One region of the Microbispora hainanensis genome, then DNA from elsewhere that is predicted to be linked to it. Evidence: riboswitches for the same ligand, from Rfam matches in the RefSeq annotation. Region 1 holds a riboswitch; each other region holds the start of a gene.
What was found. A riboswitch is a leader RNA that binds a small molecule or an ion and turns the genes downstream of it on or off. The one in region 1 is predicted to bind cyclic di-AMP.
Positions count from the first base shown of each region.

Region 2: another riboswitch for cyclic di-AMP. It lies ahead of OHB01_RS08160 (NlpC/P60 family protein); the one in region 1 lies ahead of OHB01_RS23515 (C40 family peptidase).
Region 3: another riboswitch for cyclic di-AMP. It lies ahead of OHB01_RS35455 (CHAP domain-containing protein); the one in region 1 lies ahead of OHB01_RS23515 (C40 family peptidase).
Region 4: another riboswitch for cyclic di-AMP. It lies ahead of OHB01_RS28205 (glycoside hydrolase family 25 protein); the one in region 1 lies ahead of OHB01_RS23515 (C40 family peptidase).

Region 1 covers NZ_CP108086.1:5,022,815-5,030,445, forward strand. The annotation lists gene OHB01_RS23500 (DEDD exonuclease domain-containing protein) at 1-1,169, opposite strand, end outside; gene OHB01_RS23505 (NYN domain-containing protein) at 1,663-2,979, shown strand; gene OHB01_RS23510 (C40 family peptidase) at 3,129-4,091, shown strand; cyclic di-AMP (ydaO/yuaA leader) riboswitch at 4,406-4,560, shown strand; gene OHB01_RS23515 (C40 family peptidase) at 4,632-5,240, shown strand; gene OHB01_RS23520 (hypothetical protein) at 5,345-6,253, shown strand; gene OHB01_RS23525 (glycosyltransferase family 4 protein) at 6,347-7,456, shown strand; gene OHB01_RS23530 (SAM-dependent methyltransferase) at 7,563-7,631, opposite strand, start outside.
Region 2 covers NZ_CP108086.1:1,794,192-1,801,822, reverse strand. The annotation lists gene lysS (lysine--tRNA ligase) at 1-127, shown strand, start outside; gene OHB01_RS08175 (NADP-dependent oxidoreductase) at 359-1,282, opposite strand; gene OHB01_RS08170 (winged helix-turn-helix transcriptional regulator) at 1,383-1,793, shown strand; gene OHB01_RS08165 (LuxR C-terminal-related transcriptional regulator) at 1,865-2,113, shown strand; gene OHB01_RS08160 (NlpC/P60 family protein) at 2,375-3,334, opposite strand; cyclic di-AMP (ydaO/yuaA leader) riboswitch at 3,485-3,638, opposite strand; gene OHB01_RS08155 (amino-acid N-acetyltransferase) at 4,023-4,574, shown strand; gene OHB01_RS08150 (RDD family protein) at 4,722-6,086, shown strand; gene OHB01_RS08145 (histone-like nucleoid-structuring protein Lsr2) at 7,368-7,631, shown strand, end outside.
Region 3 covers NZ_CP108086.1:7,802,303-7,809,933, reverse strand. The annotation lists gene OHB01_RS35470 (aldo/keto reductase) at 1-252, shown strand, start outside; gene OHB01_RS35465 (hypothetical protein) at 1,388-1,840, shown strand; gene OHB01_RS35460 (DUF222 domain-containing protein) at 1,819-4,446, shown strand; cyclic di-AMP (ydaO/yuaA leader) riboswitch at 4,950-5,092, shown strand; gene OHB01_RS35455 (CHAP domain-containing protein) at 5,324-6,037, shown strand; gene OHB01_RS35450 (DUF305 domain-containing protein) at 6,348-6,995, opposite strand; gene OHB01_RS35445 (hypothetical protein) at 7,146-7,631, opposite strand, start outside.
Region 4 covers NZ_CP108086.1:6,114,709-6,122,339, reverse strand. The annotation lists gene secD (protein translocase subunit SecD) at 1-2,108, shown strand, start outside; gene OHB01_RS28205 (glycoside hydrolase family 25 protein) at 2,207-2,932, opposite strand; cyclic di-AMP (ydaO/yuaA leader) riboswitch at 2,945-3,090, opposite strand; partial or broken gene OHB01_RS39980 (undecaprenyl diphosphate synthase family protein) at 3,367-3,811, shown strand; partial or broken gene OHB01_RS39975 (oxygenase MpaB family protein) at 3,808-4,182, shown strand; gene OHB01_RS39970 (hypothetical protein) at 4,437-4,748, shown strand; gene OHB01_RS28190 (hypothetical protein) at 5,052-5,306, opposite strand; gene OHB01_RS28185 (hypothetical protein) at 5,316-5,462, opposite strand; gene OHB01_RS28180 (flavin reductase family protein) at 5,694-6,266, shown strand; gene OHB01_RS28175 (hypothetical protein) at 7,540-7,631, shown strand, end outside.

The sequences.
Region 1 (7,631 bases):
CTCTCCTCGCTCTCGCGGCCCTCGCAGGGCGCGCCGCAGCGGCCGATCTCGGCGAGCGCGCAGGCGGGGCGGCGCACGCGGGGCGACAGCCGTTCGGTGCACTGGCGCAGCGGCAGCGCCTCGTGCATGGCGGTCCGCGCGTCGTCGGCGGTGCGGCTGCTGCCGAACGGGCCGAGATAGGTCGCGCCGTCGTCCTTCACCTCGCGCACGACGCTGAGCCGCGGGAACGCCTCGTCGGTCAGCTTGAGCCAGACCACCCGCTCGGGGAAGCGGGACCGCCTGTTGTAGCGCGGCTTGGTGGCCCCGATCATCCGCAGCTCGCGGATCTCGGCCTCCAGCGCGGTGGCGCAGACGATCGTCCTGACCCGCTCGGCGATGCCGACCATCTCGCGGATGCGGGAGCGGGTCTCGCTCGCGGTGAAGTAGCTGCGCACGCGGTTGCGCAGGTTGGAGCTCTTCCCGATGTAGAGCGCCTCGCCCTTGGCGTCTTCGAAGATGTAGACGCCGGGCGCGCCGGGCACCCCGTCGGCGAGGTGGCGTTTGCGCTGCTGCTCCGGCGTGGGAGCGCGCACGAAGCCGCGCAGGTCTTCCAGCGTGTGCACGCCGAGCGACCCGACCCGGGCGATGAGGCCGTGCAGCACGTCGACCGTGGCCTTCGCGTCGGCCAGCGCCCGGTGGCAGGGCTCGGTGGAGCTGCGGAAGACCCGCGCGAGGGTGGCCAGCTTGCAGTTGGGCGTCTCGTCGCGGGTCAGCACGCGGCGCGCGAGGTCGGCGGTGTCCACCACCGGGTTGGCCGGGGGCGGGTAGCCGTTGACCTGGCACGCCGCCTTCAGGAACGACATGTCGAACGGCGCGTTGTGCGCCACCAGCGCGACGCCCGCGATGAACTCCAGGAAGCTCGGCAGCACCTCGGAGAACTTCGGCGCGGCCACGACCATCGCGTCGGTGATGCCGGTCAGCACGGAGATGAACGGCGGGATCGGGCCACCGGGGTCGACCAGCGTGGCGAACTCGCCGATCACCTCGCCGCCGCGCACCTTCACCGCGCCGATCTCCGTGATGGCGTGCTCCGCGGACGACCCGCCGGTGGTCTCCAGGTCGAAGACGACGAACGTGACCTCCCGCAGGGGAGTGCCGAGCTCGTCCAGCGTGCCCTGTACCGCATCCACGCCCAAGACCATAGAAGTCCCGACCGACAATTGCCGCACCCACCCCATGCGGAGGTCAAGCGACGGTCAGGCGGGCGGCTGCGCCCAGGCCGCTGCGGCGCGCCATTCGCGGGCCGGCATCGCGTAGACCAGCTCGTCGCTCCAGGCCCCGGCGAAGCGTGTGAACACCGCCGAAAGCGTACGGACGGGAATCGGGCCGTCCGCGAAGGGGTTGTGCGTCGCCGGGTCCCGGCCCCGGCGGACGTCGTGACAGATCATGAACGCGACATGGTCACGGTGTGACGGCCGTACCCTTAAAAGAAGACAGGAACATGGGAGTGTCTCGCAGATCTTGCCGTGGGAGGGCGGTCCGGTGGGCGCGCCGTGAGGCTCACGCCTCGGGGACGCCGGATATCGGGACGTTCTCGCATTCGGGGGCGACAGCACCGCGAGGCGCCGCCGGGGCGACCCCAGTGGGCAGAAGATCTGTAGGACACGGCCGAGGAGCGACGAGATGAGTTCAGCCGGAGAAGGCCTGTCTCGTCCGTTGCCCGAGCAGGTCCGTTTACACGTGGTGGAGGTCGCCGCGCAGGTGCTGGGCTCGATGCCCGCCGCGGCCGTGCCGCCGCCGTTGCGCAACATCGCCAGGTTCGACCCGCGCAAGCGCGCCCGTCTTGGCAGCGCGCCGATCGCGGCCCAGCTGGAAAACGACAAGGAGTTCCGCGAGCGGGTGGCCGAGGCGGTGGAGACCGCCTGGCCCGAGCTGGTGGGGAGCCTGGCCGAGGGCACGGTGCCCCCGGCGGCCGAGCCGGTGCTGGTCGCGGCGGCGGCCTACCTGACCCGCCCGCCCGGCTGGCCGGACCTGGTCGAGCAGGCGCGGACCGACCTTGAGCAGGCCGCCGCCGCGGGCACCCAGCGGGAGCAGGCGGAGACGCGGCTGCGCGAGCAGCTCGCGGCGCAGCGTGCCTCCGCCAAGGAGGAGATCGACCGGGTGCGCGAGCAGCTCAAGGCCGCCCGCGCGGAGAACTCCGACCTGCGGCGCAAGCTGCACGACGCCCGCGAGCGGGTCAAGGCCGCCGAGACCAGGGCGGCCGAGCTGGAGGCCGAGACGGCCGAGGCGCGTGCCAGGGCTGCCAGCGCCAACGGCGCGGCCGAGACCGAGCTGCGCCGGCTCAAGGAGCGCCTGGCGGACGCCGAGCGCCAGCTCGAGGCCAGCCGCAGGGCCGCCCGCGAGGGCCGCAGCATCGAGGACGCCCGGGTGCGGGTGCTGCTTGACGCGCTCCAGGACGCCGCCTCCGGGCTGCGCAAGGAGCTCGGCCTGCCCACGACGATCAGCAGGCCGGCCGACTACGTGAACGCGGTGGTGCCCGGCGAGCCGGGCGTGACGGCCGTCCCCGCGCGGGCGCTGGCCAACGACGACCCGCAGCTTCTCGACCAGCTCCTGGCCATCCCTCACCTGCATCTGATCGTCGACGGTTACAACGTGACCAAGACCGGTTATCCGTCGCTGACCCTCGCCGACCAGCGAGCCCGGCTGCTGACCGGGCTCGGCGGGCTCGCCGTGCAGACGCGGGCGGAGGTGACGTGCGTGTTCGACGGCGCCGAGCTGAACGGGCCCGTCCAGGTGTCCGCGCCGCGCGGGGTGCGGGTGATGTTCAGCGCGCCCGGGGAGATCGCCGACGACCTCATCCGCACGCTGGTGCGGGCGGAGCCGCCGGGGCGGGCCATCGCGGTCGTCTCCTCCGACCGGGAGGTGGCCGAGTCGGTGCGCCGCATGGGCGCCCGGCCGGTGCCCTCGATCCTGCTGCTGCGCCGTCTCGGCCGCGGTTGACGCGTCCCGCGCACGCCCCGGACCTGCGACGTCACAGTATGTGACGACTGCCGCGAATACCTGCGAATAGGTTGAAGCTTCAAGATCGCCTAGATAGAGTCGCGCCGCAGGTTTCGTCGATCAAAGAGGTTTATCCTCAAGGGGGCTCAGTGCGAGGGCGTGTGCCGGTGGCCGCCGGTCTGGCCGCCGTGGTCCTGCTCACTCCGATGACGGGCGCGCAGGCGGATCCGAAGCCCACTGTCGCGCAGGTGAAAGCGAAGCTGAGCAAGCTCAACGCGCAGGCCGACCAGCTCGTGGACCGTTATAACGCGGCCAACGAGAAGTGGAAGAAGGCCCGGCAGAAGTACCTCACGATCAACGAGGACTACAAGAAGCAGAACGCCCGGGTCGAGGAGTTACGCTCCGGGCTGGTCTCGATGGCCGTCAGCAGCTACCAGGTCGGCGACATGGGGTCGTGGGGCGGCGTCTTCTACAGCTCCAACCCCGACGCCATGCTCAGCGGTCTCGCCACGCTCAACCACATGTCGGCCGAGCGGGCCGGGCGGCTCAAGGCGTACGAGGGCGCCATCAAGGACCTCAAGAACCGCCGCAACCAGAGCAAGCAGGTCTACAAGGAGGCCGCCGACGTCAAGGACGAGCTGGCGGACGAGAAGGAGAAGGTCGACAAGCTCGTCCGGGAGCAGATGAAGCTGCTGCGCTCGCTCGGGACGTTCAACCCCGGCAACCCCAACAGCGCCGGCGTCGTCTACAACGGGCCGGCGTCCGGCAACGCGCTGGCCGCCCTCCAGTTCGCCTACAAGCAGATCGGCAAGCCCTACCGCTACGGGGGCACCGGACCGGGCGCCTGGGACTGCTCCGGGCTCGTGCAGGCCGCGTGGGCGGCGGCGGGCGTCCGGCTGCCCCGGACGAGCTACGAGCAGTGGGCCTGGGGCGCGAGCCGCCGGGTCTCGCTCGACGACCTCCAGCCGGGCGACCTGCTCTGGCACGCCGGATACGGGCACGTCGGCATCTACGCCGGCGACGGGAAGGTCGTTCATGCCCCGCAGACCGGCGATGTTGTGAAAGTCGTCACACTCGCCGAGTATCACGCGATCGGAGCCGTGCGCCCCTGACGGTCCCGCCGTCTCCGTGACGATCTGTGACTGACGCGGCAAATGTGACCCCATCGGCGCTTGTTGTGCAAATTGTGGGCAGGGTCACATTTGGCGCATTCGCGGTGTGGGTAAGCTGCGATTTCTTCTCCGCGGCCTTCGTTATGCGATCTTTATCCGGCCGGAGCGCTTTGCCGAACGCCGCGAGTCCTGGGTAGCTTCTGGGCCGCGGCGAGCACGCCTCGCCGCCGTGCGTCCCGGTCCGGCCGGCCGGTCGCAGTCATCCAGCGGCATCGGCGTCCTTCATCACCCTCCCCCCGTGGGATCCCCCCGACGCCGATGGCCAGCCGAGTCCGTGCAGTCAGGAGGCACGGAGCCGGGGAACCACCGACCTTCACGCGAAGGTCCGGGGTGAATCGGCGCATCGCGCGCCGTAGGGCGACTTCCCCGCCCGAACCCGTCAGCTAACCCGGTAGGCGTGAGCGGAAGACCCGAGGAGAGATCCTGTCTACCACCCCCAGTCTGTCCCGTCTTGCCCGAATTGCCGTTAGTGGTGCCGCGTTGACGGCATCCGTAGGTGTCGCTGGAGCACATCCGGCGGCGGCAGCCGGCACGGCGGCCGACCCGGCGGCCGACCCGGCGACGGTCACGGTCGTCACGACGGCCACGGCGACGAAGACGGCCACCAAGACGGCCACGAAGACGGGCGCCGAGGAGAGCGCGAAGACCGCCGCCCGCAACGCCGCCGCGAAGAAGCGGACCAAGAGGCACACCGCCAAGCGGAAGATCAGCAGGGCCTCGCTCCAGCGGGCCAGGGCCCGGCGCGCGGTGAAGGCCGCCGAGAAGCAGATCGGCGACCCCTACCGCTACGGAGCCACGGGACCGGGCGCGTTCGACTGCTCGGGCCTGGTCCAGTACGCCTGGCGCAAGGCCGGCGTACGGCTGCCGCGCACGACGTGGTCCATCCGCAGCGCGGTCAGGAAGAAGGTGTCCTGGGGGCACTTCGAGCCCGGTGACCTCATCTTCACCAGCGGCGGCGGCCACGTCGGCATGTACGTCGGGCACAACAGGATGATCCACGCCCCGCACAGCGGCACGCGGGTCAGGATCGACAAGCTGGACGCCTACCGGAGGAGCACCTTCGTGGGTGCCGTCCGGCCGGGCGTCTGACGGGCACCGGTCACCAAGCCCCCTCGACCGGCGCCGTCCTTACGGCCCCGTCCACCTCGCCGAGGTGGGCGGGGCCGTGACATGCGCTGGCTACCATGCACGGCGTGACTGTCACGAGCGGCGTGCCCGCGTGCGCGCCGGGCGTGCGTGCCGGAGCCGGCCGGAGCCGGCCCGGACCCGCCGGGGCCACTCCCCGCCGGATCGCGGCCGTGGCCGTCGCGCTGGCCGCGCTGCTGGCCGGGCCCGCCGCCGCGGCGCCGCCCGACCCGCTGCGCGCCCTGCGGCTCGACGCCCGCGCCGCCGTACGCGAGCATCCCGGCATGTGGACCGGTGCCTCGGTCGCCCGCGGCGAGCGCGCCGTCGTCGTCGGGTCGCCCCGGCCGCTGGTCGCCGAGATCGCCGCGCTGGCCGGCCGCGCGGGCAGTACGGTCACGAGGGTCTGGGGCGGGCTCGGCGGCGCGGTGGTCCTGGTGCCGCGCACCGAGGAGCAGGCCGCCGTGCTGGCCGCGCCGGCGAAGGTGGACGGCCTGGCGGCCGTCGCCACCGGCGACCGGGTGATCGTGCAGCCGGCCGCGTTCGCCCGCCTGTCCGCGACCGGCCGCCTGGTCGTCATGACCCACGAGCTGACGCACGTCGCGACCGCCGGCCGCCGCACGGTGCCGATGTGGCTCATGGAGGGCTTCGCCGACTACGTGGGCTACCTGGACAGCGGGCTGCCGGTCCGTACGGTCGCCGCCGAGCTGGCCGCCGACGTCGCGGCCGGGAGGGCGGCGCTCGGCGGCCTGCCGGGGCCCGCCGACTTCGCCGCCAGGCCCGCCCAGGCGTACGAGGAGGCGTGGCTCGCCTGCCGCTACATCGCGGCCCGGTTCGGCGAGCCGAGGCTGGTCGCCCTCTATCGCGCCGCGCTGCGCGAGGAGATCGGCGCCGCCCTGCGGGAGGAGCTCGGGCTGACCGCCGGCGACCTGACCCGCGCCTGGCGGTCGTGGTCGCGCGAGCAGCTCGCCCGGACCTGATCGTCCGACCGCGACGACCCGGCCGGGACTGCGACAATGCGTTCTCGGGCGGCGCGGGGGGACCGCGTGATCACGCCGGCAGCGGGGGTGAGGATGACGAAGCGGACGCTGATCGTCACGAACGACTTCCCGCCCAGACCGGGCGGCATCCAGGCGTTCGTGCACGGCCTCGCCGTGCGCAGGCCGCCCGGCTCCGTGGTCGTGTACGCCCCGCGCTGGAAGGGGTGTGAGGAGTTCGACGCCCGCCAGCCGTACGAGGTGGTCCGGCATCCCTCCTCGCTGATGCTGCCGACCCGCGCGGTGGCGCGACGGGCGGCGGCGCTGGTGGAGGACGGCGCGACCGTCGTCTTCGGCGCGGCGGCGCCGCTGGGGCTGCTGGCTCCCGGCCTGCGCGCCGCGGGCGCGGGCCGCATCGTCATGCTCACCCACGGGCACGAGGCGTCGTGGGCCCGCCTGCCGGGCGCGCGCGCCCTGCTGCGCCGCATCGGGGCGGGGGCCGACATCGTGACCTATCTCGGCGAGTACACCCGCCGCCGGATCGCCCGGGTCGTGCCCGCCTCCCGGCTCGTACAGCTCGCGCCCGGCGTGGACACGACTCTCTATCGTCCGGGGGCGGGCGGCGACCGGATCCGCGCGTCCCTCGGCCTGGGCGACCGGCCGGTGGTCGTGTGCGTCTCCCGGCTGGTGCCGCGCAAGGGCCAGGACGTGCTGCTGCGGGCCTGGCCGCTCGTTCTGCGGCGGGTTCCCGGCGCGGTCCTGCTGCTGGTCGGCGGCGGCCCGCTGCGGCGGTCGCTGGAACGGACGGCGGCGGGGGCCGGCCTGCGCGGCTCGGTGGTCGTCACCGGGTCCGTGCCCTGGGCGTCCCTCCCGGCCTACTACGACGCGGGCGACGTGTTCGCCATGCCCTGCCGCAGCAGGTTCGGCGGGCTCGACGTGGAGGGCCTCGGCATCGTCTATCTGGAGGCGTCGGCCACCGGGCTGCCCGTGGTCGCGGGCTCCTCCGGGGGCGCCCCCGACGCCGTACGGCACGGCGAGACGGGCCTGGTGGTCGACGGCACGTCGCACACGGCGGTGGCCGCCGCGGTGGGCGATCTGCTGGCCGACCCCGCCCGCGCCCGCGCGATGGGCGAGCGGGGCCGGGCCTGGATCGAGGAGGAGTGGCGCTGGGACCTCGTCGCGGCCCGGTTCGCCGCGCTGCTGTGAGGCAGCCTCAGCCGGTGGGCACGGCCCGCTGTATGGCTGCCTCAGCCGGGAGCATGCCCGCTGTGCGGCCGCCTCGTGGGCACGCCCGCGAGGTCGTTCCGGCCGGTCAGGGCTTGCGGCCCACGCCGCCGGCGACGCAGATGCCGCCGAGGTCGAGGGGGTAGCTCACGGGCTT
Region 2 (7,631 bases), 3.2 Mb from region 1:
GGCCCAGCGGGCCTTCTTCGCCCTGCTCTACCGGCTGCTCGTCGGCCGCGACACCGGCCCGCGGCTGCCCACGCTGCTGCTGGCCGTCGGCCGCGACCGGGTGCGTGAGCTCCTCGGCCGCGCCTGATCGCCGCCTTCGACAAAAGGGCCGGACGGCATCGCCGTCCGGCCCGCGGCATGCCCGGCCGGGCATGCCGGAAGGGGAAACCAGCGCGCCGGGGAACCCAGAGCATCGGGAAACGCAGCGGGCCGGGAACCCAGAGCATCGGGAAACGCAGCGCGCCGGGGAACCCAGAGCATCGGGAAACGCAGCGCGCCGGGAACCCAGGGCGCCGGGAAACGCAGGGGATCGGGAGACTCAGGGCAGCAGGACCAGCCGGCCGCGCAGGCCGCCCTTCCGCAGGCGTTCGTACGCCTCGGCCGCCCGCTCCAGCGGGTAGGTGCCGGCGACCCGCAGGCTCAGCCGTCCCGCCTCGGCCAGCTTCGCGACGTCCCGCAGCTGGGCCGCGTCGGCGCGGATGAACACCGTGGAGACCCGGATGCCGCGCAGCGGCACGGGGGCCAGCCCGGCGTTGACGGCGACGAACGCGCCCCCGTTGCGCACGGCGTCGAGCGCGGGCAGGCCGACGAGCGCCGCGTCCACCAGGCCGTGCACGCCGCCGGGAACGGCGGCCCTGACCGCGGCCGCCAGGTCGGCGCCCCTCGGCACGAACCACTCCGCGCCGAAGCCCCGCACCACCGTCTCGTCGCCGGGCGCGGCGACCGCCGCGACCCGGAGCCCCCGCGCCACGGCCAGCTCCACGAGATAGCCGCCGACGCCGCCCGCCGCCCCCGTGACGAGCAGGGTCTCGCCCTCGGCGAGCCCGGCGAGGTCGAGTGCCTGGACGGCGGTGAGCGCGTTCAGCGGCAACGTGGACGCCTCGGGCGCGGCCACCCCCACGGGCGCGGGAGCCACCGCCGTCTCGTCCAGCACCACCAGGTCCGCCTGGGCCTTGAGCGGGTCGGTCAGCCGGTCCGACAGCCCGATGACCCGCTCGCCCGGCCGCAGACCCGTCACCCCCGGCCCGGCCCGGTCGACCACGCCCGCGACGTCCCAGCCGAGCGCGTACGTCTCCTGGTGCGGCATGAGCCCGTTGTCGGCGAGGACGCCCGCGGCCGTGGCCAGGTCGACAGGGTTGACGGCCGCCGCCTCGACCCTGATCCGCACCTGCCCCTGCCCCGGATCCGGCTCCCGCACGTCGACGATCCGTACGGCTCCATCCCGTGCCATCAGTGCTCTCATGAGCGTCTTTCTCCTTTCGCGATGGCACGGAGCGTAGGAAGATCTACTCTCTTTCGGTAAGAAGGCACCTGGAAGTGCGTAAGGGAGGAGAAGGGAAGACATGGCGACTCAGACGGCGGCCGAGCGGCGCGAGGAGGCGCGTCAGCGCTACAACGCCTACGTCGCGACCTGCCCGTCCAGGAAGCTGCTCGACACGCTCAGCGACAAGTGGGTGAGCCTGGCGCTCACCGCGCTCGCCGGCGGCCCGCGCCGCTACAGCGAGTTGGCGAGGACGATCGCCGGAGTCAGCCAGAAGATGCTCACGCAGACGTTGCGGACGATGGAACGCGACGGCCTGGTGTCACGCACGGTCACTCCGTCGGTGCCGGTGAGGGTCGACTATCGGCTCACGCCGCTGGGCGAGGACCTCATGCCGCTGCTCGAAGCGATCAAGCGCTGGGCCGAGATCCACATGGAGGATGTCGAAGCGGCCAGGCAGGCGTACGACCGCCGCTCCGGCCACCGACCTTGACGACCTTCAGGCGAGGCGTTTACCTTCCCTGAAGGGTGGGCCGACGACATCGTCGTGGGGGAGGGCGGACGATGGGTGTTCCCGAGGTCGTCTACCGAGGTGACAATCCTGCCTCGGACCTTGAGCGTGCCGGTCTCACCGAAGAGGATCTGCTTCTCCTCGCGGAGCTGGCCAAGGGAGTGACAGCAGACCGGGTGGGCCGCAGTCTCGACGTCAGCGGCCGAACCGTGCGGCGCCGGTTGCGGTGCATCTGCGACCGCATCGGTGTGGCGACGGCGATCGAGGCGGTCGCCTGGGCGGCACGCCGCCGCCTCATCTGAGTGTTTCATCTAAGCGCGTTATCCGACTGCGTTGTCCGGCCGCGTTCGCTGCGAAAGGGACCGGCGCCCCTCCAACGGAGGAGGGGCTCTCTGAAAGGCCCCCGGAAAGGCCCCCGGGAAGGCTCCGTGGAAGAGCGCCCGCAGACAGAGGCCCTCGCAGACCGAGGCGCTCCGTAGACGAAGGGCTCCGTAGACCGAGGCCCCTGTGACAGAGGCTCCGTGGTCAGAGGCCCCGTGGTCAGAGGCCCCGTGGCCAGAGACTCAGTCGGCGACGCGCACCGCGCCCGCGAACGGCCGGCCGTCGATCTTCGCGATGTGGACGACGTCTCCTGTGCGCGGCGCGTGGATCATGTAGCCGTTGCCGATGTAGATGCCCACGTGGTGCAGGTCGGAGTAGAAGAACACCAGGTCGCCGGGGCGGAGCTGGTCACGCGGGATGTGCGTGCCGGCCGTCCACTGGTCGCCCGTGTAGTGCGGCAGGCTGATCCCGACGGACTGGTAGGCCGCCATGACCAGGCCGGAGCAGTCGAAGGAGCCGGGCCCATCGGCGCCCCACACGTACGGCTTGAGCTGCTGCGCGAGGGCCCAGCGCGCCGCCTGGGCGGCCTTGCCGTCACCGATGATGGGGAAGTCCGTCCTCGTGCGCGTCTCTCTGCCGATCGTCTGGGAGACCTGCCGGTAGAGGCTGCTCTCGGTCTTCTTGATCAGACTGGTGATCTTGTCGCGCCGGGCGTCGAGGCCGCTGAGGAGCTTCTTGACCTCGGCCTGCCGGGCGGAGGCGCTCTGCCTGGCCCGCGCGGCGGCGTCCATGGCCTTGGTGACCTCCGCGACCTCCTGGCTCTGCTGCAGCTCCAGCGCGTACGTCGTGGAGGCCTGGTCGAGGTAGCGCCGGGGGTCGATGTCGCTGTCGATGAGCGCGAGCGCGTTGCCGAGCCCGTTGGTCATGTAGGAGTGCTGCGCGAGGGCGCTCGCCTTCTGCCGGCGCACCTCCAGCTCGGCCTCGCTCTTGGCGAGGTTCTTCTTGGCGAGGTCGGCGGACCGCTCGGCCGCCTTCAGACGCACCCGCTCGCCGTTGTACTGCTCGGTGAGCGTCTCGATTTCGTCGTAGAGGTCCTCGACCTGCTTGGTGAGCTGCTTGAGGCTCGGCTTCGGGTCGGCGGTGGCGCTGACGACCGGGGCGCCGAACGTGATCGCGCTGATCGCGAGTCCGACGAACGCCAAACGGCGGAGGGGACCCGGACCGGCCGTGCCGGATCCGGATCGCCGGCCGCGGGCGTGCCTGCCCGCCGGCCTCTTGCCACGCATGCGCAACCGAGCTCCTCTCCCATGTGCGCCCCGCGGCGGGCCCGTCGTCGAGACGGGGCCGTACGGCGGGGCGCTGCTGAGCGCCTACCGGGTTAGCTGACGGGTTCGGGCCGGAGTAGCCCTACCTGGCGGATTCACCCCTTGTCGATCTGAGACCGAACCGATCCTGGATCCTGCAGTTGGGTCCCCGGCTCCCCTTCGCACTCGGTGCTTCGAAGATTCGGCGCCCGGTCGCCGCGAGCGCTCACGATGACCGGCATCGTCGCTGGACGATAGTGCACCGCGAGTTCTTGCTCAACCAGAACTCCGAAACCCGTCTAGGTTTGACAACCAAAGGATCACGGTCGGATCACGGGATCGGTTGTGAAACGTCCGTGTTCACAGGGGTTTGGAGCGATCCGAGAGTTTGGATGTGCTGCTCGGGCTGGTGAAAAAACTGGGACAAAAGTGGACAGTGGCCTTGGGGTGTGACCGTACGTCCGTCCGCGTCCGGGCGGCTACACACGGTCAGAACTCATGTGGGGTCTGGCGTTTGGGGATGACCGTTATCCGGGGGACGCTCCGCGCATGGGATCAGGCCGCGCTGCGGCTAGGCTGACCGGTCATGGAGCAGGTCGCCGCGCAGACGCCCAGTGAGTCGGGTGCCACGGCCGTGACGGTGCGCCGGGCCAGGACGCCGGACGTCCGGGCGATCCGGCGTCTCGTCGACGCGTACTCCGGCAACGGGCCCCGCCTGCTCAAGAAGAGCACGGTCACGCTGTATGAGGACGTCCAGGAGTTCTGGGTGGCCGAGACGGCCGGGCAGGTCGTCGGCTGCGGCGCGCTGCACGTGCTGTGGGAGGACCTCGCCGAGATCAGGACCGTCGCGGTGGACCCCGCGGCGCGCGGCGGGGGCATCGGCCACCGGATCGTCGCCGCGCTCATCGAGACCGCCAGGGACCTCGGCGTGCGGAGGGTCTTCTGCCTCACGTTCGCGGTGGACTTCTTCGCCAGGCACGGTTTCCGGCCCATCCAGGGCACCCCGGTCTCCCCTGAGGTCTACGCGGAGCTCCTGGCGTCGTACGACGAGGGTGTCGCCGAGTTTCTCGACCTGGAGCACGTGAAGCCGAACACGCTGGGGAACACCCGGATGTTGCTGCACCTCGACCGTCATTGATCACCATTGATGGGCATTGATCATCGATCTTGACGGTGGTTGTCGACTGTTGCAAAGGTGACTGTTGATACGCCTGTCGCTACTTTTGGCAATATCAGCGTGTGCTACAGACGTGCGGCGCATGCGTCTTCGAAACGAGGTGACACGGTGAGCACCGGACAGCCGCCGTACCCCCAGGACGAGTCGGACGGAACGCCACCGCCGTCATCGAACCCCGGGTACAACACGGACAGACAACCCCAGGAATACGACCCCGACGTCACGGTGGTCAGCTATCGCGGGCAGCACACGGGTCCGCAGCAGCCGCCCGCCTACGACCCCGCTCAGGGCGGCTACGGCCAGCAGCAGGGCTACGGCGCCCAGCAGCAGCCGTACGGCCAGCAGGGCTATGGTCAGCAGGCCCCGCAGGCCCAGCAGCAGTACGGCCAGCAGACCGGTCCCCAGGACTACGGCCAGCAGCAGGGCTATGGGCAGCAGCAGGGTTATGGCCAGACCGGGCCGCAGCAGGGTCACCCCCAGCAGGGCTATGGTCAGACCGGCCCGCAGCAGCCGTACGGCCAGCAGCAGGGCTACGGCGCTCAGCAGCAGCCCGGTTACGGCCAGCAGGGCTACGGCCAGCCGCAGGCCCAGCAGCCATATGGTCAGGACCAGTACGGCCAGCAGCAGGGCTATGGGCAGCAGCAGGGTTATGGCCAGACCGGGCCGCAGCAGGGTCACCCCCAGCAGGGCTATGGTCAGACCGGCCCGCAGCAGCCGTACGGCCAGCAGCAGGGCTACGGCGCTCAGCAGCAGCCCGGTTACGGCCAGCAGGGCTACGGCCAGCCGCAGGCCCAGCAGCCGTACGGCCAGGACCAGTACGGGCAGCAGCAGTTCGCCCAGCCGAGCCCCCAGGCGGGCTATGGGCAGCAGCCCGGTTATGGCCAGCAGCCGTACGGCCAGCCCGCCTATGGTCAGCCCGGCTACGGCCAGCCGTACGCGCCCGCCGGCCCGATCCCGCCCGGCGCCCCGGCTCCGCTCGCGGAGTGGTGGCAGCGTCTCGTCGCCCGCATCATCGATGGCGTGATCGTCGGTATTCCGCTCGGGATCATCACGGTCGTGGTCGCGGCCATCGTCGTCACCAACGCGAGCGTCGACATTAGGAGCGGGGTTTACAACCCCGGAAGCGGTTACTTCCTGGCGTCGCTGCTCACGGCGATCCTGGGCGGCCTCGTCATGGTCGTCTACGAATTCCTCATGCTGCGGGCACAGGGCCAGACGCTCGGCAAGAAACTCATGGGCATCAAGGTCGTCCGGGTCGGAGGCACTCTCGACGCGGGTGGGCTTCCGCAGGACGCGGCGCTCAAGCGGGCCGGCGTGCTCTACGCTTTCGAGTTCCTGCAGTGGATTCCCGTTATCACCTACATCGCCAACCTCGGCACTCTTCTGAACGTGCTGTGGCTGTTGTGGGACAAGCCGCTGCATCAGGCGCTCCATGACAAGGTCGCCAACACCGTAGTGGTCAAGGTCAAGTAAGACGACGGACGGGGTCGATGGAACGGACCATCGGCCCCGTTTTTCTATGGGTCGCTATGGCTCCGATCGCACCGCGCCCGCGTGGCTGTGACGGAAAATCCTTGCGGCCTCTACGGGGCATGTCATGCTTGGGTTACCGTCCCGAGAGGTGCCCAATGACCGCGAGACCGCCCCCGGCGCCAATCCTTAAGACTCGCCCCCGCCGTCTCCGGGGTCATATCCCCCACGGGCGGCTTAAGGAACCGTCAGGGGCGCTTATGGGGCCGTATGGAGCCGCACAGGCCCTTATGGCACTCCCCGATGCCCGCCCGCTCCGGCCGCCCGGAGGCGGCGTCCGCGGAATGCGGGGATCGTTTGGCCGTGGGAAACTCCGGCGCCACGACCGTCCGGGCCGTCCGCGTGATTGTGCCCCCCGCTCCTTTTTTCGATCTTCGGACCTCCCTCTTGTCGATCTTGACGGAACCGGTGGTCCACTCTTTTTACGAGGCTTCCGGGCTGTGACGATCTGCTTGCGCGTATATCACGCAAGGCGTGCACGCCGTACGAGAAGGGTGCCGGGCTCCTTGTGAAGATCCGGCCGCCGTGACGCGGCTCCTCGTTTCAGCCGAGCTCTTCAACGGCCGTACGTCCCCGGTCCGGCCCTTTTCCGCGGGGTGTGTTTGCCGCTTGACGCGTGTTCCCCCACGCCTGTCCGTACGGATCGTCAGGTTCCTCACCTGCGGCTACGGCATGTTGTGGGAGGCGTGACCCCGTCGCCGGCCGTGGCCGGGGAAGCGCGCAAGCGGCTGAAACGACCGGACGGCCCGGGATCGGTGACCGGCGGGGTCGGCATTCTGGGTACGATTTCGAGTGCATCCGGTAAGGCCGCTGGAGAGACGAGGATTACCTCGGCCCTCCAGGGGCACCCCGGAAGGCGCGCCTGGTCCCTCCCGGCGCTATGGTCGTATCAGGGCGCCCGGCCCGGGCAAGAGGCCGGCAGCCTTGCCACGTCCTCGGAATTTCCTCGGGTGCACCTAATGACACCCCCGGCACGAGCGAGGCAGAATGACAGAGGTATTGTCCGCCTTGATACCTTCCGCGGTCGTCGCCGGCGCGGTCGTCTACGGCATCGTAAAGTTGGTACGTTCCGACGCGGCGGGCCTCCGCACGGCACGGGAGCCACGCGAGAAGTCACCGGACTCAGAGGTTCCTGAGAATCCGCAATCATGAATTGTCAGCCAGGGGAAACCGGGTATATGTTTGGCTGACGAATCAAACTATGGGCTGCGAAAGGATTGCCGGATGGCCAAGCACACGCAGGTGATTCTCATCGACGATCTCGATGGCGGCGAGGCCAATGAGACGGTCACCTTCGCGATTGACGGCACGTCATATGAGATTGACCTGAGCGACGGCAACGCGAAGAGGCTTCGCGAGGCTCTGTCGCCTTTCGTCAGCAGCGCGAGGCGCGCCGACAGCGGGCAGGCCCGTGGGCGCCGTCGTGGTGCGGGCGGCGGGGGCCAGCGAGCGATGACGCGCGAGAAGAGCGCGGAGATCCGTGCCTGG
Region 3 (7,631 bases), 2.8 Mb from region 1:
GCCGGAGGCGCCACCTACGACTACGACGCCGCCCCACCCGCCGTCGTCGAACGCGCACGAGAGCTGGGACGCATCTGCGCCTCCCACGGCGTGCCGCTCCCCGCCGCCGCCCTGCGCTTCCCCCACCGCCACCCCGCCGTCACCACCATCCTGATCGGCGCACGCAGCGCGGAGGAGGTCAGGGAAGACCTCGACCTCGCGGCCACGCCCGTGCCCGAAGAGCTGTGGAGAGAACTGGACTCTGCCCGCTGACCTTGCCCGCCGACCTTGTCGGCTGACTCCGCGGCCTGACCCTGCTGATCGACTCTGTTGATCGACTTTGTTGATGGCCCCCGCACGCCGGCAGCTCCATCGGACTGCAGCAGCAGGTCGCGGCTGCGCTCCTGCTACCCGCGGGCGACGGCGAACAGCCGGCTCATCGCGCCGTGCCGCTTGACCGGCTGGTAGTCCGTCCATCGAGGTTCCGGGGTGGAGGGAGCGGAGCGGAAGGGAACGAGGACCGCAGCGAAGGCCCAGCGGAGCGGGCTTCGTGAGGACCGGAGTTTCCTTGCGGCGCAGTGACCGACTTGCCCAAGATCCGTAGCCACCCAAAAGGCCGCAGGACCCTCCCACTCCGACCGCCCTGCTCAGTCGCGCCAGGAGCCTCGCGCCGTCCGGCCGTCCGGCCGTCCGGGTCCGATCGTCCTGCTCGGTCACGCCAGGTCTCGCGCCGTCCGATCGTTCGGGTCTGACCGTCTTGCTCGGTCGCGCCGGGAGCCTCGCGCCGTCCGGCCGTCCGGCCGTCCGAGTTCGACCGTCCTGCTCGGTCACGCCAGGTCTCGCGCCGTCCGATCGTTCGGGTCTGACCGTCTTGCTCGGTCGCGCCGGGAGCCTCGCGCCGTCCGGCCGTCCGGCCGTCCGAGTTCGACCGTCCTGCTCAGTCGCGCCAGCAGCCTCGCACCGTCCCACCGTCCCGGTTCGACCGCCTCTGTGCCAGGGCGGGACACGTGCCCGTTCTCTGCCTCGGCTGATGGTCCGTCGCTGGTGGTGCGTCCTCATCGCGGCCGGGCTCTCCCACACCCGCTGCGCCGCAAGTCTGTGGCCCCAACTGAACCGGGTCGTCCGGTTGCTAAGAGTGACATGAGCAGGAGATAATTCAAACGGGATTTCGAATCAATCGAGGAGGGTGTGATGGATCTGTTCGACATCGATCCTGAGCGCCTTCACCGTTCGAGCGATATTGACGGTGAGTGGTGGGACCGTCTGATCGCCAATTCGCCGCTGTGGTCATCCGACGGCTCGTCCGCCCGTGATCCCTTCCCGATCATCAACTTCGGGCAGCGGCAGCGCGCCGACGCGCCCGGTGCCACGAGCACAGCCAGCCCGGGCACGCATATCGATGGCGCACATGCCGCGCGTGGGGCTGCCGCTGGCGTGGACGGCGCTGGCGTTGGTGCCGCCCGTGCGGACGCTGTCGGCCTTGACGGCGCTGGCGCAGATGTCGCCAGTGAGGCCGCTGATGGTGCGGACGCTGCTGGCGCGGGCGCGCATGGCGCTGGCGCGGCTGCCGCCCATGAGGGTGGTGCGGACGGCGCTGGCGCGGATACCGCGCGTGGGGCCGCCGCCGGTGCGAATGCCGCTGGCATGGACGGCGCTGGCTTTGGTGCCGCGCGTGGGGATGCTGATGGTGCGGACGCTGCTGGCGCGGATGGTTCTGGCGCGGCCGGCCCGGGTGCGGGTGCGGGTGCTTCCGATGGTGTGGGTGGTCGTGATCGTGGTCGTGACCGTGGTCGGGGTCGTGTGCGGTCGTCGTGGGTGGTGGTGGGGTCGGTTCGTGAGGTGGCCCAAGAGCTGGCGCTGACCCCGCTTCCCGATGACGTGGATGTGTGCCTGGCCGAGGCGGAGGAGTTGCTGTTCGCCCGGGATCGGATCACCTGCGCGCTGGCCGATCGGGTGGGGCGGGTGCATCGTGCGGGGCAGGCCAGGCAGCATGGGCATGCCTCCACCCGGTGTTGGTTGCGCACGAGTGGGGGGATGACGGTGGGGGGTGCGGGCCGCCTGCTCACGTTGGGGGCGGAACTGCCGCGCCTCCCCGTCGTGCGGGAGAAGTTCGCTGCGGGTGAGTTGGCGGCGGGGGTGGTGGAGGCCATCTGCGCCGCTGTGGCCGGACTGACCGACGAGCAGGCCGGCCTGGCGGAGCCGATCTTGGTGGACCTGGCCGGTAAAGCGGGGGCGGCGGAGGTTGCCAAGGCCGGCCGCCATCTGCGGGCGGTGCTGGACCCCGATGGGGATGAGCGGGATGAGCGGGCCGATTACGGGCGGCGGTTCCTGCGGGTCCGCCCGGGCAAGGGCGGCGGCGTGGAAGGGGAGTTCTACCTGCCGCGTGAGGCCGGCGCCCGGTTGATGGCGTTGTTGCAGGCGTACGCCAAGCTGAGGGCACAGGGGGATGACCGCCCGCTGACGGTACGTCAGGCGGACGCGCTGATCGCCCTGCTGGAGCAGAAGATCGCCGCCGAGCTCCTCGTCGTGGTCAGCGCCGAATCCCTCCCCACCGACCCCGAAACCACCGACCCCACCGACGACAACCCACACCCCGCCGACGACACCAGCGACCCGGCCACCCAAGACCCCGACCCGGCCACCCAAGACACCGACCCGGCCACCCAAGACACCGCCGACCCTGCCGCCGACGACGACGTCAGCGACCACTTCGCAGACCTCGGCGACAGCGCCCCCAGCGACTACGCCCCCGACACCACCGGAACCACTGACGAGCCGAGCCAGGCCGACGACACCACCGACCACGTCGAAAACGCGCGGGATGCCGGGGGCTTCGGGGAAGGCCGGGAGGACACGGGCGATCCGACGCCCGGCGAGGCCGACGACCTCGACATCCCGGAGGAGTTCGACACTGCCGAGACCGAGGCGGATGCCGGTGCCGGGAGCGCCGACACCACTGCCGCCCCTGCGCCCGCCGACGCCGACGACGCCGTTTCCGGCGCGATGGCCGACCCCGATGCTTCGGGTGGCACCGATACCCCTGACGGCCCGGACGGGCTCGACATCGCCGAGGCTGCCCCTGCCACCGACCCTGCCGCTGGCTCTGGCGACGCCGCGATCGGACCTCGCGATGAGGAGCCTTGTGACTGGGGAGCCGGTGAGCGCGGGGCCGGTGAGCGGCGGCCCGGCGAGTGCGAGCCGCGCGACACCGCAAGCACCGCCGCTGCTGAGGGCGACCACACCGCGAACGCCGGCTCCGCCGAGGACGACGACACCGTGAGTACCAGCTCTGCCGGGAGCGACGAGACCGCGCCCGCCAAGGGCGATGGGTGGGATCGCGGTGCGGCCCGGTCTGGAGCAACCCATGTCCGGCGGGGTGTGTCAGCATGGCCTGCTCATGGTGGCGGGCATTGGCACACAGCGCCTTCGCACGCTGCCCCTTCGGACACAGTCTCTTCGGACATAGCACCTTCGGACACAGCACCTTCGGACACAGCCCCTTCGGGCGCGACGGCTTCGGTCGCGACGGCTTCGGATGCGCCGCCATCGCAGGCGGCGCACTCGCAGGCAGCGCCTACGGAGGTGGCGCCTTCGGAGGCGGCGTGGCCGGACCCTCCGCCCGAGGACGCCTCCGCACGTCACACCCACGCCGGGCCTGGGCCTGCGGGGGACTGCCGGCATGGCCACAGCCCGTGCCGGTGCGACGGCCAGGGCGCGTGCCGGTGCTGCGGCGAGGCGCGGTGCTCGCGTGCGACGCAGGCGTCGGGGACATCGGGACCGTCGGGAGCGACGCCCGGCGGGCCCGGACCGGAGCGGGAGACACCACCCGGATGGGCATCGGAAACGGCACCGGGAGCCGGGCGAGGGACGCCGGAGACGGCGCAGGAGGCATCGCAAGGAGCCGCACAGGGGGCATCGCGGGGGGCGGCGCAAGGTGGGTCACCGGGATCTCCGGGTGCGTCGGCGGGCGCGATGCCTGGGGCGTTCTTGGGGTCGGCGTTGGGAGCGTCGGCAGGCACGTTGCTGGGTGCGTCGTTGGGGATGGCACCGGGGACCGCGCCGGGGTTGTTGCTGGCGACCGGGCAGGTGCTGCCCGTCTCCAGCGTGCATCGGCTCGCCCGGACCTCGACTCTGGTGCGGATCGTCATGAACGCCGAGGGACAGGTGCTGGACATGGGGCGCAAGGTCCGTCTGGCGACTCCTGCCCAGCGGCGGGCCATCTTCGCCCGGTATGCCACGTGCTGGGTCGACGGCTGCCCGCTGCCGGCGACCATGTGCCAGATCGACCACGCCGACAACTGGAGCACCGGCGGGCTCACGGATCTGAAGCTGCTGGGCCCGGCGTGCCAGTTCCACAACCGCGACCGCTACCAGCACCCCGAGCGCTACACCCGCCGCCAAGTAGGCGAAGACCGCTGGGCCTTCACCTACCACCGCCTCGGACAAGCCCGACGACTACACGAGTAAGGCGGGAGGCAGGCGGTGGAGGACCCACAGGCCGGCCCGGGCGACGCACGGACCGGCCCCGGAGGCTGCGGGCGTGAGGCGTGAGGCGTGAGGCGTGAGGCGTGAGGCGGGAGCGTGGGCGATGCGCAGGGCAGGCCCAGGCTGACGCGCGGACAGACCCGGCGACTACGCGAGCGAGGGGAGCGCCAAGACAGCCGGAAGCCCTCGACCGCGTCGGCACTCGGCCCAGCAGACCCCGCGCCGGCAGACACGCGCGAGCAGGCCCGCGCTGGCAGAGCCGCGCCGGCAGACCCCGCGCCGGCAGACCCGCGCTGGCAGAGCCGCGCCGTACGGCGTGGTGTGGCGCATCTCACCGCGGGCGGCCCGCGACCGTGAGGACCTGCGGAAGCAGGGAACGGCGACAGCCGGGATGATCCCCTTTACAGGCCATTTGGCCGTGTCTTACTTGTTATCTACTAAGCTTCCCGTGTGTCTCGCCGGTGAGCGGTCCTCAACCCGAGGACGACCGGCGACCGCCGAATCCCGGAAGTCATCGATCCCGGGAACCGGGGACCCACGTCTCTTGGGGTGAATCCGGACCATCCGGTAGGGCTACTCCTGGCCCGAACCCGTCAGCTAACCCGGTAGGCGGCCAAGGAGAGGAGAGCGTGGAGTGTCGGCTCCACCTGCCCACCCGGTCCGCGTCGTGTCGCCGGACCACCTGCCCGCCCTGGAACGTCTCCAGGCTTCCGGGGTGATGGCGCGCCCGTGACGGGCTGCCACATCTCCCGTTTCTGATTCCGCCCCGCCGTGGCGTGTCCCCGGACGGTCATGCCGTCATGCCGCACGCCCGCGGGCCGGTTCGTCATGTCTCGAAGCGCGCCATGAGGAGCCCCCGATTTCCACCGATCCGATAGCTCGACAGCTGCTCGACGCCGTACGCCCCGAGCTGGGCTACCGCGAACGAGCCGGGAAACACACCAAGTTCGGCGAGTGGTACGCCGAAAACGTCGCCAAGGACCCCGACTTCAAGGCCGCCCCGTGGTGCGACATGTTCGTCTCCTGGGCGGCCGACCGGGCCGGGGTGCAGGACCATGTCGGCGAGTTCGCGCTGACCACGCGGCACGCCAAGTGGTTCGAGAAGCACCACGCCTGGAGCGACAAGCCCGAGCCGGGCGCCGTGGTCTTCTTCGCCTGGTCAGGGTCCAAGAAGATCCGCGACATCGACCACGTCGGCATCGTCGAGAAGGTCGTCGGCCGGAAGGTCCACACGATCGAGGGCAACGTCGACGGCGTGTGGCTGAAGCGCAAGGTCCGCGACACGAGCACGATCGTCGGGTACGGCCTGCCGCGCAAGGTCAAGGTGACGCCGAAGACGCCGGTGACGATCCAGCCCATGGCGGCCGTGAACGCGAGCGTCCAGAGCGCCGCTGCGCCCGCCACCAGGAACATGGCGGCCACGCAGGGGAAGCCGCTCGACATCGTGTGCTCGCCGGGCGACGCCGTCCTGTCGGCCGGTCTGCTGTTCGCGGTGGTCTCCACCGCCGTGACCGGGATACGGGTCAAGACCGCGGCGGCGTCGTCCGACGGACGGCACCGCAAGCGCGGGTGACCTCCCCCTTCCGGATCTCCCGCCGCTCATAGGGACTCCAGCCCGGGCCTTGGGACCTCCGGCCCGGCCCTGGCGATCTCCGGCCCGGCCCTGGCGATCTCCGGCCCGATCAGGGGAACCTCCGGCCGGTCCGAAACGGCCAGGGCTTCGAACGCCATACTCGACGGCGCCACGCTCGTCGGCGACGTGTTCGACGGCGACGTGTTCGACGGCGCCGTGCTCGCCGCTTCCGCCGTGGCGACTGCCACGGCGAGCACGGCGCCGGTCCGGGCCGTCACGGTGCCCTGACCCGGCATGCTGACCCGGCAGGTCAACCAGGCAGGCCGCTCAGCATGCTCTTCATCTCCTTGATCTCGGCCGACTGGCTGGAGATGATCGACTCCGCCAGCCTACGCGCCGGCTCGTAGCTTCCGCCGCTCAGCTCGTCGCGCGCCATGGTGACGGCGCCTTCGTGGTGCCGGATCATCATCGTGAGGAAGGCCCGGTCGAAGTCCCGTCCGGACAGCCCTTCGAGACGCCGCATGTCCTCGGGGGACATCATCCCGGGCATGGCGTGATGCGTCGGCGCCGGGCTCTCCCCGGGCACCTGTTCGCCCCAGGTCGTGAGCCAGCCGCTCATCGTCCGGATCTCGGGAGCCTGCGCGGCCTCGATCCGCCGGGCGAGCCGCGCGACCCGGGCGTCCGCCGCCCGGTCTTCGGCCAGTCGCCCCATCTCCACCGCCTGCTGATGATGGGGGATCATCATCCGGGCGAACATGACGTCCTGGTCGTTGTGGTCGGCCGTCGTTGTCGGCGGCGTTGTCGGCGGCGGCGTCGGCGTCGGCGTCGGGTCGCTGGGCGCGGTGGGCACACCGGGTGAGGAAGGCGTCGCGGCCGAGGCGGCGGTGCCGTACGCGCCGCCCGTGCCGGCCAGCAGACCGGCTGTCAGCAGGGCGACCGGCAGGACACGTCCGTTCATCGGCCAACACCTCCGTACGTCCCGGCGGCTGGTCGAGGACCGGCGCCGCCCCGCCCGCGGTGCCGGCGGCGGCGCCACCCCCGGTGCGCCGTCGCCGCACGAACCGTGTGGCGAACCTGGTCCTCCTGTCGTACCCGTGGAACGTTCCCGTCAGCCGTTGAACGTGATCCTGAACCGGTAGTTGTCGCCGTAGGTCGAGCCGCGGATGGTGAACGCCGCGCTCCCCGAGCTCACCCGGCCCGAGACCGTGGCCCCGGCGTTGACGGCGTAGAGGAAACGAGACGTGCCGAGATCGCGGCAGGGGACGATGGTCTTCTCGCCGTAGAAATGGTTGAACGTGGCCCCTTCGGCGCGGTGGCTGTCGACCAGCTTGCCGGACCAGGAGGTGCCCGATCGGCTGGTGACCCAGTAGCCCAGCAGGAGTTTCGGGTCGCGTACGTTACCGCCGAGATCGCGGGCCGACGCGGTGACAACGTGGGCGGAGCCGAACTGGAAGGATCCGAGCGCTCCGATGTCGCCCACATAGAACTCCCAGTAGAAGGGGTTGCGTTCGACCCTGCCCGCGGCGGACTTGCGTGGACCGGTGACGAATTTCGCGGCCGCCTTGTATCGGCTGGTGCCGACGAACCGGTGCTC
Region 4 (7,631 bases), 1.1 Mb from region 1:
CTCCCACGGTCAAGGCGGACGCCGACGCCGCCGACCGTGCCCTCGACGTGCTCCGGCGCCGGGCGGACGCCCTCGGAGTCGTCGATCCCACCCTGGTCCGCTCCGGCGAGAAGCGGATCATCGTCGAACTGCCCGGCGTGCTCGACCCGCGCGAGGCCGCCGCGGTCATCGGCAAGACCGCCCAGCTCAACTTCCATCCGGTGCTGAGCGCCGCCGAGGAGGGTGACACGGACGCGATCGCGGACGAGAGCGGCCGGAAGCTGAAGCTCGGGCCGGTCGCGCTCAGCGGGGCCGGTGTCGCCGACGCCGCCGCGCGCAGCGACCCCCAGGCGGGGCCGGGCTGGTTCGTCACGATCGATTTCAAGGAACCCGGTCCCTGGCGGAAGCTGACCGGCGAGGCGGCCTGCGCGCCGCTCGGCGACCACAAGCGCCGCGTCGCCATCGTCCTCGACAACGAGATCATCTCCTCGCCGCAGGTGGACGAGTCGATCGCCTGCGGGGTGGGGATCGGCGGCGGCACCACGCAGATCACCGGGTCGTTCACCCCGCAGGAGGCGCAGAACCTCGCGGTGCTGATCAAGGGCGGCTCGCTTCCGGTGCCGCTTGAGCTGGTCGAGCAGCGTACGGTCGGCCCGACCCTCGGCGCCGACGCCATCGCGGCGAGCGCCAAGGCCGGCGTCGCCGGGGTGATCCTGACCGCGGTGTTCATCGGCATGGTCTACCGGCTGGTGGGCGTGCTGGCCGCGGTCGCGCTCGCCTGCTACGGCCTGATCTCGTACGCCGGGCTCGTGGCCATGGGGGCCACGCTCACGCTGCCCGGCCTGGCCGGGTTCGTCCTGGCGATCGGCATGGCGGTGGACGCCAACGTGCTGGTCTTCGAACGGGCCAGAGAGGAGTTCGGCGACGCGCCCCGGCGGGGCCTCAAGGCGGCACTCGACCGGGGCTTCAAGAACGCCTGGAGCGCGATCGCCGACTCCGGCATCACCACCCTGCTCGCCGCCGGGCTGCTGTTCTGGCTGGCCTCGGGGCCGGTGAAGGGCTTCGGCGTGACGCTGGCCATCGGCGTGCTGGCCTCGTTGGTCTCGGCCATGCTGATCACCCGGGTGCTCACCGCCGCGCTGATCGGCAGGATCGGCCCGCGGGCGTCCGGCATCGGCTCGATCGGCCGGGTCAGGACGTGGCTGACGCGGCGCGACCCGGACCTGATGCGGCGCGGGCGGCTGTGGCTCGCCGTCGCGGCCGGGCTGCTCGTGGTCGCGGGCGCGGGCCTGGTCACCCGCGGCCTCAACTACGGCGTCGAGTTCACCGGCGGCCGGATCGTGGAGTTCGGCACGAGCAGGCCCGTGGACGTCGCGGCGGCCAGGCAGGCGGTGGCGGACGCCGGGTTCCCCTCGGCCGTCGTGCAGCGGTCGGACGACGCGCTCTCGGTGCGCACCGGGCAGATCAGCGCCGACGACGTGGTCCGCATGGAGGAGGCGCTCGACCGGCGCGTGGGCGAGGTCGCCAAGCAGCGCGACGAGCTGATCGGGCCGAGCCTGGGCGAGGAGCTGCGCCGCAACGCGATCATCGCGCTCGCTGTCGCGCTCGCCGCACAGCTCGTCTATCTGGCGTTCCGGTTCCGGTGGACGTTCGGCACGGCGGCCGTGGCGGCGCTGTTCGTGGACGCGGCCGTCGTCGTCGGCGCGTTCGCCTGGATGGGCAGGCCGATCGACGGGGTGTTCCTGGCGGCGATGCTCACGATCATCGGTTATTCGGTCAACGACAAGGTCGTGCTGTTCGACCGGGTGCGCGAGCTGTGGCCGGTGCGCCGCCGCGAGCCGTTCGGCCGGGTGGTGAACGCCGCGATCCTGCAGACCGCGCCGCGCACGGTCAACACCGGGCTCGGGGCGCTGTTCATCCTGGCGGCGCTTGCGGTGTTCGGCGGCGACTCGCTGCGCGACTTCGCCGTCGCCCTCCTGATCGGCATCGTCGCCGGCACGCTGTCGTCGTCGTTCGTGGCCGGGCCGGTGGCGATCGCGCTGGAGCGGCGCTCCGGCCAGGCGCCGCCGGCTCCCGCCGCGCCCCGGGTCAGGCCCGTACGCCGCGACGACTCCGGCGCGGTGGTCTGAGGCCGGTACGGCTCCCGGCGCGTCCCCCCGGGGCGGGCGATCCGCCCCGGGGGGACGCCGGGCTGTCGGCGGCGCTGCCAGCGGCGTTATCGGCGGCGTTATCGGCGGCCGAGCGCGCGCAGCTGGGCGGGCGTCAGCGAGGAGACGTTCTGGTCGATGGGCTCATCGGTGTACTGGTGGATGGCCCAGGTCTTCCAGTCGGCGGGCGGCGTGATGTCGCCGGGCGCCTTGCTGTAGTGGGCCACCCACAGCGGGTACTGGCCGAGGCCGCGGCCGTACTTGTTGGCGAAGTTCCACCCGCTGTAGAACATCGGCCTGGTGCCGGTCTTGGCCGTCACATACTCCAGCCAGGTCTTGGCCCACTTGTTGACCTGCTCGACGGACTCGCCGTCCGCGGTCTCCAGGTCGAGGACCAGGATGTCGCCGGGCTTGCTCGGCTGCGAGTTCACCACGCTGAGGAAGTGGTCGGCCTCGGCGATGGGGTCGTTGGAGGGGTGGCCGTAGTGGTAGGCGCCGCGGACGATGCCCTTCTTGGCCAGCTCCCGCCAGTGCCGGGGGAAGGACGAGTCGACCCAGTCGGTCCCCTCGGTGGCCTTGATGAAGCCGAACTGCGCGCGGCTGTTCATCCAGTCGTGGTCGGCCTCGTAGCCGGAGACGTCCTGACCGTACGTGTGCGGGTTCGCGTACGCCGGGGCGGCGGGCAGAGCCACGGCCGCGGTGATGCCGGCCGTGGCGGCCGAGACCGCGAGGGTCGCCGCCGCGAGGGCGGAGCGCAGGCGCCGGCGCGAGTGCCGGCCCCCGAGGGAGAGCCGATGGGTGGACATGACGAGGTTGACTCCTTGCTTCCATGCCGCCTACCGGGTTAGCTGACGGGTTCGGGCAGGAAGTGCCCTACGGGCGCATCTGGGGGCCTGCGCTCCGATTCACCCCAAAGAGAGTGGGTCCCCGGCTCCACATGACGCGGATTCGGCGGCCGCGCGGTCATGGGACCACGCGGACCGGGCAACGACACGGCAAGGGATGGGTCGCCGGAGGCGGGTCGTTACCCCATACCGTGTGCCCTAAAGGTACACAATTCACCAGAATGGTGTAAACAGGACAAAACACGCCTTTACCTGGCACAACGCGGCAGCACCTGGTCCGGACCCGCTTGAAGTAAGGGCCGTGGCTAACAACGGTAAGTAGTCGATCTCTCACCGACTGTGCAAGCCTCGTCGCCGTGAGGGTGAGAAGCGTCCCCCGTCATGTGGCGTGCGTCATGGACGGGAACGGCAGGTGGGCCGCGCAGCGGTCCCTGCCCCGCACCGAGGGGCATCGGGCGGCCGAGACCGCTGTCCACGGCGGCCGCCGCGACATCGTCGAGGCCGCCAGGTCGCTGATCCGCGACGGCGTGCCGCCCGAGCAGGTCACCGAGGAGAGTTTCGCCCGTCGTCTGCCCCACCCCGACATGCCGGAGGTCGACCTCGTCATCCGCACCTCCGGCGAACAGCGCATCTCCAACCTCATGCTCTGGCAGGTGGCGTACGCCGAATGGGTCTTCCCCCCGGGTGCTGTGGCCCGACTTCCGTGCCGGGCACTTCTGGGAGCGCCTGGAGATCTACCGGCGGCGCCACCGCCGGTTCGGCGCCACACCGGCACCGATCTCGGCACCGGTCTCGGCACCGGTCTCGGCACCGACACCGACAGGAAAGGGACGTCGATGAGTGACGCAGCACCGGGATCCATGCTCCACGAGCTGACCCGGCAGACGCGCTGGGGGCTGGTGGCGACCCGGGCCATCGTCCTGGAGGCCGCGCACCCGCAGATCGGCGCGGCGCTGATCACCAACTCGACCTTCGTCGCGCACCCGTGGCGCCGGCTGCGCAACACCGTGCTCAGCGCGCAGCGCATGGTGGACCCCGACATCCGGGTGCGGCAGCGGGAGGCGGCCCGGCTCAACCGCCTCCACGCGCGCATCACCGGCACCGACGCCGAGGGCCGCCCGTTCAACGCCGCGGACTCCGAGGCGCGCGCCTGGGTGGTGGCGACGCTGTTCGAGTCCACGGTCACGATGTGCCGGTTGAGCGGCGAGTCCCTCGACGGTCCGGTCCTGGAAAGGCTGTACGCCGAGTTCCAGTCGTTCCTCACCCTCATGGACCCCTACGGGGGCAGGCTCCCAAGGCGGGGGCGCTCCTGCGCCTCCTCACACCCGGCCCGGAGGCGGCCGGCACCGCCACCACCTCCGCGGCCGCCGCCGGGGGCTCCGCCGTACGATCCGCCGCGCGGTTCTTCTCCGAGGTCCTCGACCAGACCGGCGACGGCCACCTCGACTGGCCCGACCTCGCCGCGATGGCCAGGGAGATCGCCACCCGCCTCGACCTGGAGACTCAGGACGAGGACCGCCTGTTCGCGGCCTTCGCCGACTGGTGGCGGGAGCTGCAGCAGGAGCTGGACACCGACGGCGACGGACGCATCACCGGCCACGAGTACGCCGCGGCCTCCGCCGCCCTGGCCGGCCCGGCGCTCATCAGGATCGCCGAGGTACTGTTCGACGTCACCGACACCGATGACGACCAGACCATCGATGTGAGGAGTACCGGTCTCTCTTCCGTACGGCGTTCGACCACGACTCGGGCGACGACGATGATGACGGGCGGCTGACCCGGGGTGAGTTCGTCCGCCGGTTCCTCGGCTTCATGGCGGGCCGCCGGCACTCCGGCGGCTACGACCAGATGTTCGCCCAGGCCTGACGCGCTGTCGCCGCGGCCGAAGTCCAGGTCCCTGCCCGTGCGTGCGAAGGCGTAGAAGCGCTCGACGGTCTCGGCCGGCGCGCCCGCCGGGACACCGATCCGGCCCGCCAGCTCGGCGAAGGTGTCCGCCCGGAAAGCGATGCCCTGGCCGTAGAAACTCCTGCGGCACCGGCATGCCCGGCATGATCTGCGCGAACGGATAACGCGCCCGTGCCTAGGCGTCCATCACGAACCAGGCCGGGACGTGCCCGCCCGCGCCCTGGTCGTGCACGAAGTTCACGTACGGCACGGACTCGTCGGTGAACCTCCTGCCGTCCGCCGAGACGATGATCGACGGCGGGATGCACCGCTCGGACACCAGCGCGATCGTCTCCCCGGCCGGGTGCGTACGGCCCGCTGTCGTACGCGGCCAGCGCGGCGGCCATGCCTCCGCCCCCGCTGCCGACGATGACGAGGTCGAACTCCTCATCCCACGCGGTCACCGCTCCTCCTTCCGCGTGTTGCCCCGCGACCAGCAGGGCGGGGTGTCCGGCTTCGCAGCGGGGAGCATCTCCCGCTCGGAGTGCAGCACGCCGTGCTCGGTCGTGAGTTCCCGTAGGGTCGACTCATAGGTCAGCTCCGTCATGGTCCATGCCGAATCACCGGAGTGCCGGACTCGTGACGCTAACTGGACAGACACACCGAATAGGGCGATCATCCCGATGAGCGAGATCGGGACAGGCAGGCTCGGTGACCTGCCCGGACCACGCTCCCGCCGGTACGTGCCTTCGGTTGACCGGGATCCCCTTGCGGGCCGCACATGAGGGGGTTTGTAAGTTCGTCACCTGAGGCATCGACACGCACGCGAGGTGAGTCCATGACCGCTGTACCCGCCGACCCCGAGTTCACCGAGCCGGCACCGCCCACACCCGCCGAGTTCCGGCGCGCGCTGGGCATGTTCGCGAGCGGTGTGACCGTGGTGACGGGCCTTGACGACGGCGAGCCCGCCGGTTTCGCCTGCCAGTCGTTCGCGTCGGTGTCCCTCGAACCGCCTCTGATCCTTTTCTGCGCCGACCACAGAGGCCGCGCCTGGCCGCGCATCAGGAGGTCGGGCCGCTTCTGCGTGAACGTGCTCGGGGAGGACCAGGTCGATCTCTGCGGCCGGTTCGGGTCCAGTACGGGCGCGAAGTTCGCGGGCCTCGACTGGGACCTGTCGCGATGGGGCACCCCGTCCTTGCGGGGAGTGCTGCTGCGCGTCCACGGCGAGATCCGCGACGTGCACGTCGCCGGCGACCACGACGTGGTCATCGGCCACGTCAACGAGCTCGAACCCGTCGTCACCGAGCAGCGCCCCATGCTGTTCTTCCGCGGCCGGTTCGGCCTCGACCAGGACGACCCGGCCGCCGCCCTCGGCCCCAACCTGTGGGGCTGGGGCGACCATTGGGGTTGATGATCCCCTCTTCTCTACGGCCCATACAGCGAGCCGCACCCCCTCTTCAACGACCCGCACCCGCCTCGCCGGCCGAGCACCCCAAGCCGCATGACACGAGTCCGTGGCGCGCGCGGTGCCGGCCGAGCGCCCCTCACCCGTATGACGCAGGTCATGGCGAGCGGTGCCGGGCAGCAGCTGCGCCCCGCCTCGCCTCGCCTCGCCCCGCCTCGCCGTACGGATATCCCTCACGGGCCGCATGATGCGGGTCATGGCAGGCGGTGCGGAGGCAGCAGCCGTACCCCACCTCTCCTGACAGGCGCCCCCCGCCACTTGGTGCAGGGCGCGGTAGGTGCTGCGCCGACCTCAACAGCCCCTTTGCCCCGCTTGCCTCGCCGGGCGGACGCGCAGCGCATCATGCAGGCCACAGCAGTGGTGCACCGCCAGCAGCAGCGCCCGTTCCCCCCTCACCGACGGGCGGCCGAACTCGTCCGCACACCGCACGCCGTCGAACGCACCTCCGCGTTATCGAACGGACCTGCGCACCGTCGAATACGCATAAGCGTCGTCGAATGCGCCGTTGTCGCCCGATTCCGAGCAGCATCTTCACCGCCTTCGGGGAGGCCCTCAGACGGCCGACACCCCCTTCCCTGGATAACTTGCGGCCCCAACCGTTCGCTTCGCACGGTTGCCACTCGCTCACGGAGTGTGAGAGAATCCATACATCAGTTCGAATCAATCGAGGCGGGTGTGATGGATCTGTTCGACATCGATCCTGAGCGCCTTCGTCATTCGAACGGCCCTGATGACGGCTGGTGGGACCGTCTGGTCGCCAATTCGCCGCTGTGGTCGTCCGACGGCTCGTCCGCCCGCGAGCCCTTCCCGATCATCAACTTTGCGCCCCGGCAGCCCGCCAACGCGTCCCGCGCCGCAAGCACGGACGCCCCAGGCACCGATACCGGCAGCGCAACTAACGACGGCGCGGATCCCACAAGAGGTGCTGCCGCCGGTACGAATGCCGCTGGCGCGAACGCCGCGCGCTGGACTGCCAACAGCGCGGGATCGGACACAGGTGCCACCCACGGGGCTGCCGATCGTGCGGCTGCCGCCGGTGCGGACGCCGCTGGCGCGGATGGCGCTCGCGCGCACGCCGCGCGCGGGGCCGCCGACAGTGCGGCATTCGCCGGTGCGAATGTGGGTGGCGCGAACGGCGCTAGCGCGAATGCCGCCCGTGAGACTGCCGAGGACGCGACTCCCGCCGGTGCGAATGGCTCCGGCTCTGGCGCTAGCGCGGATGGCACTGGCGCGGCCGGCTCTGGCGCGGGCGGCTCTGGCTCGGGTGCGGGCGCAGGTGCGGGTGCTTCCGGCGGTGTGGGTGGGCGTGAT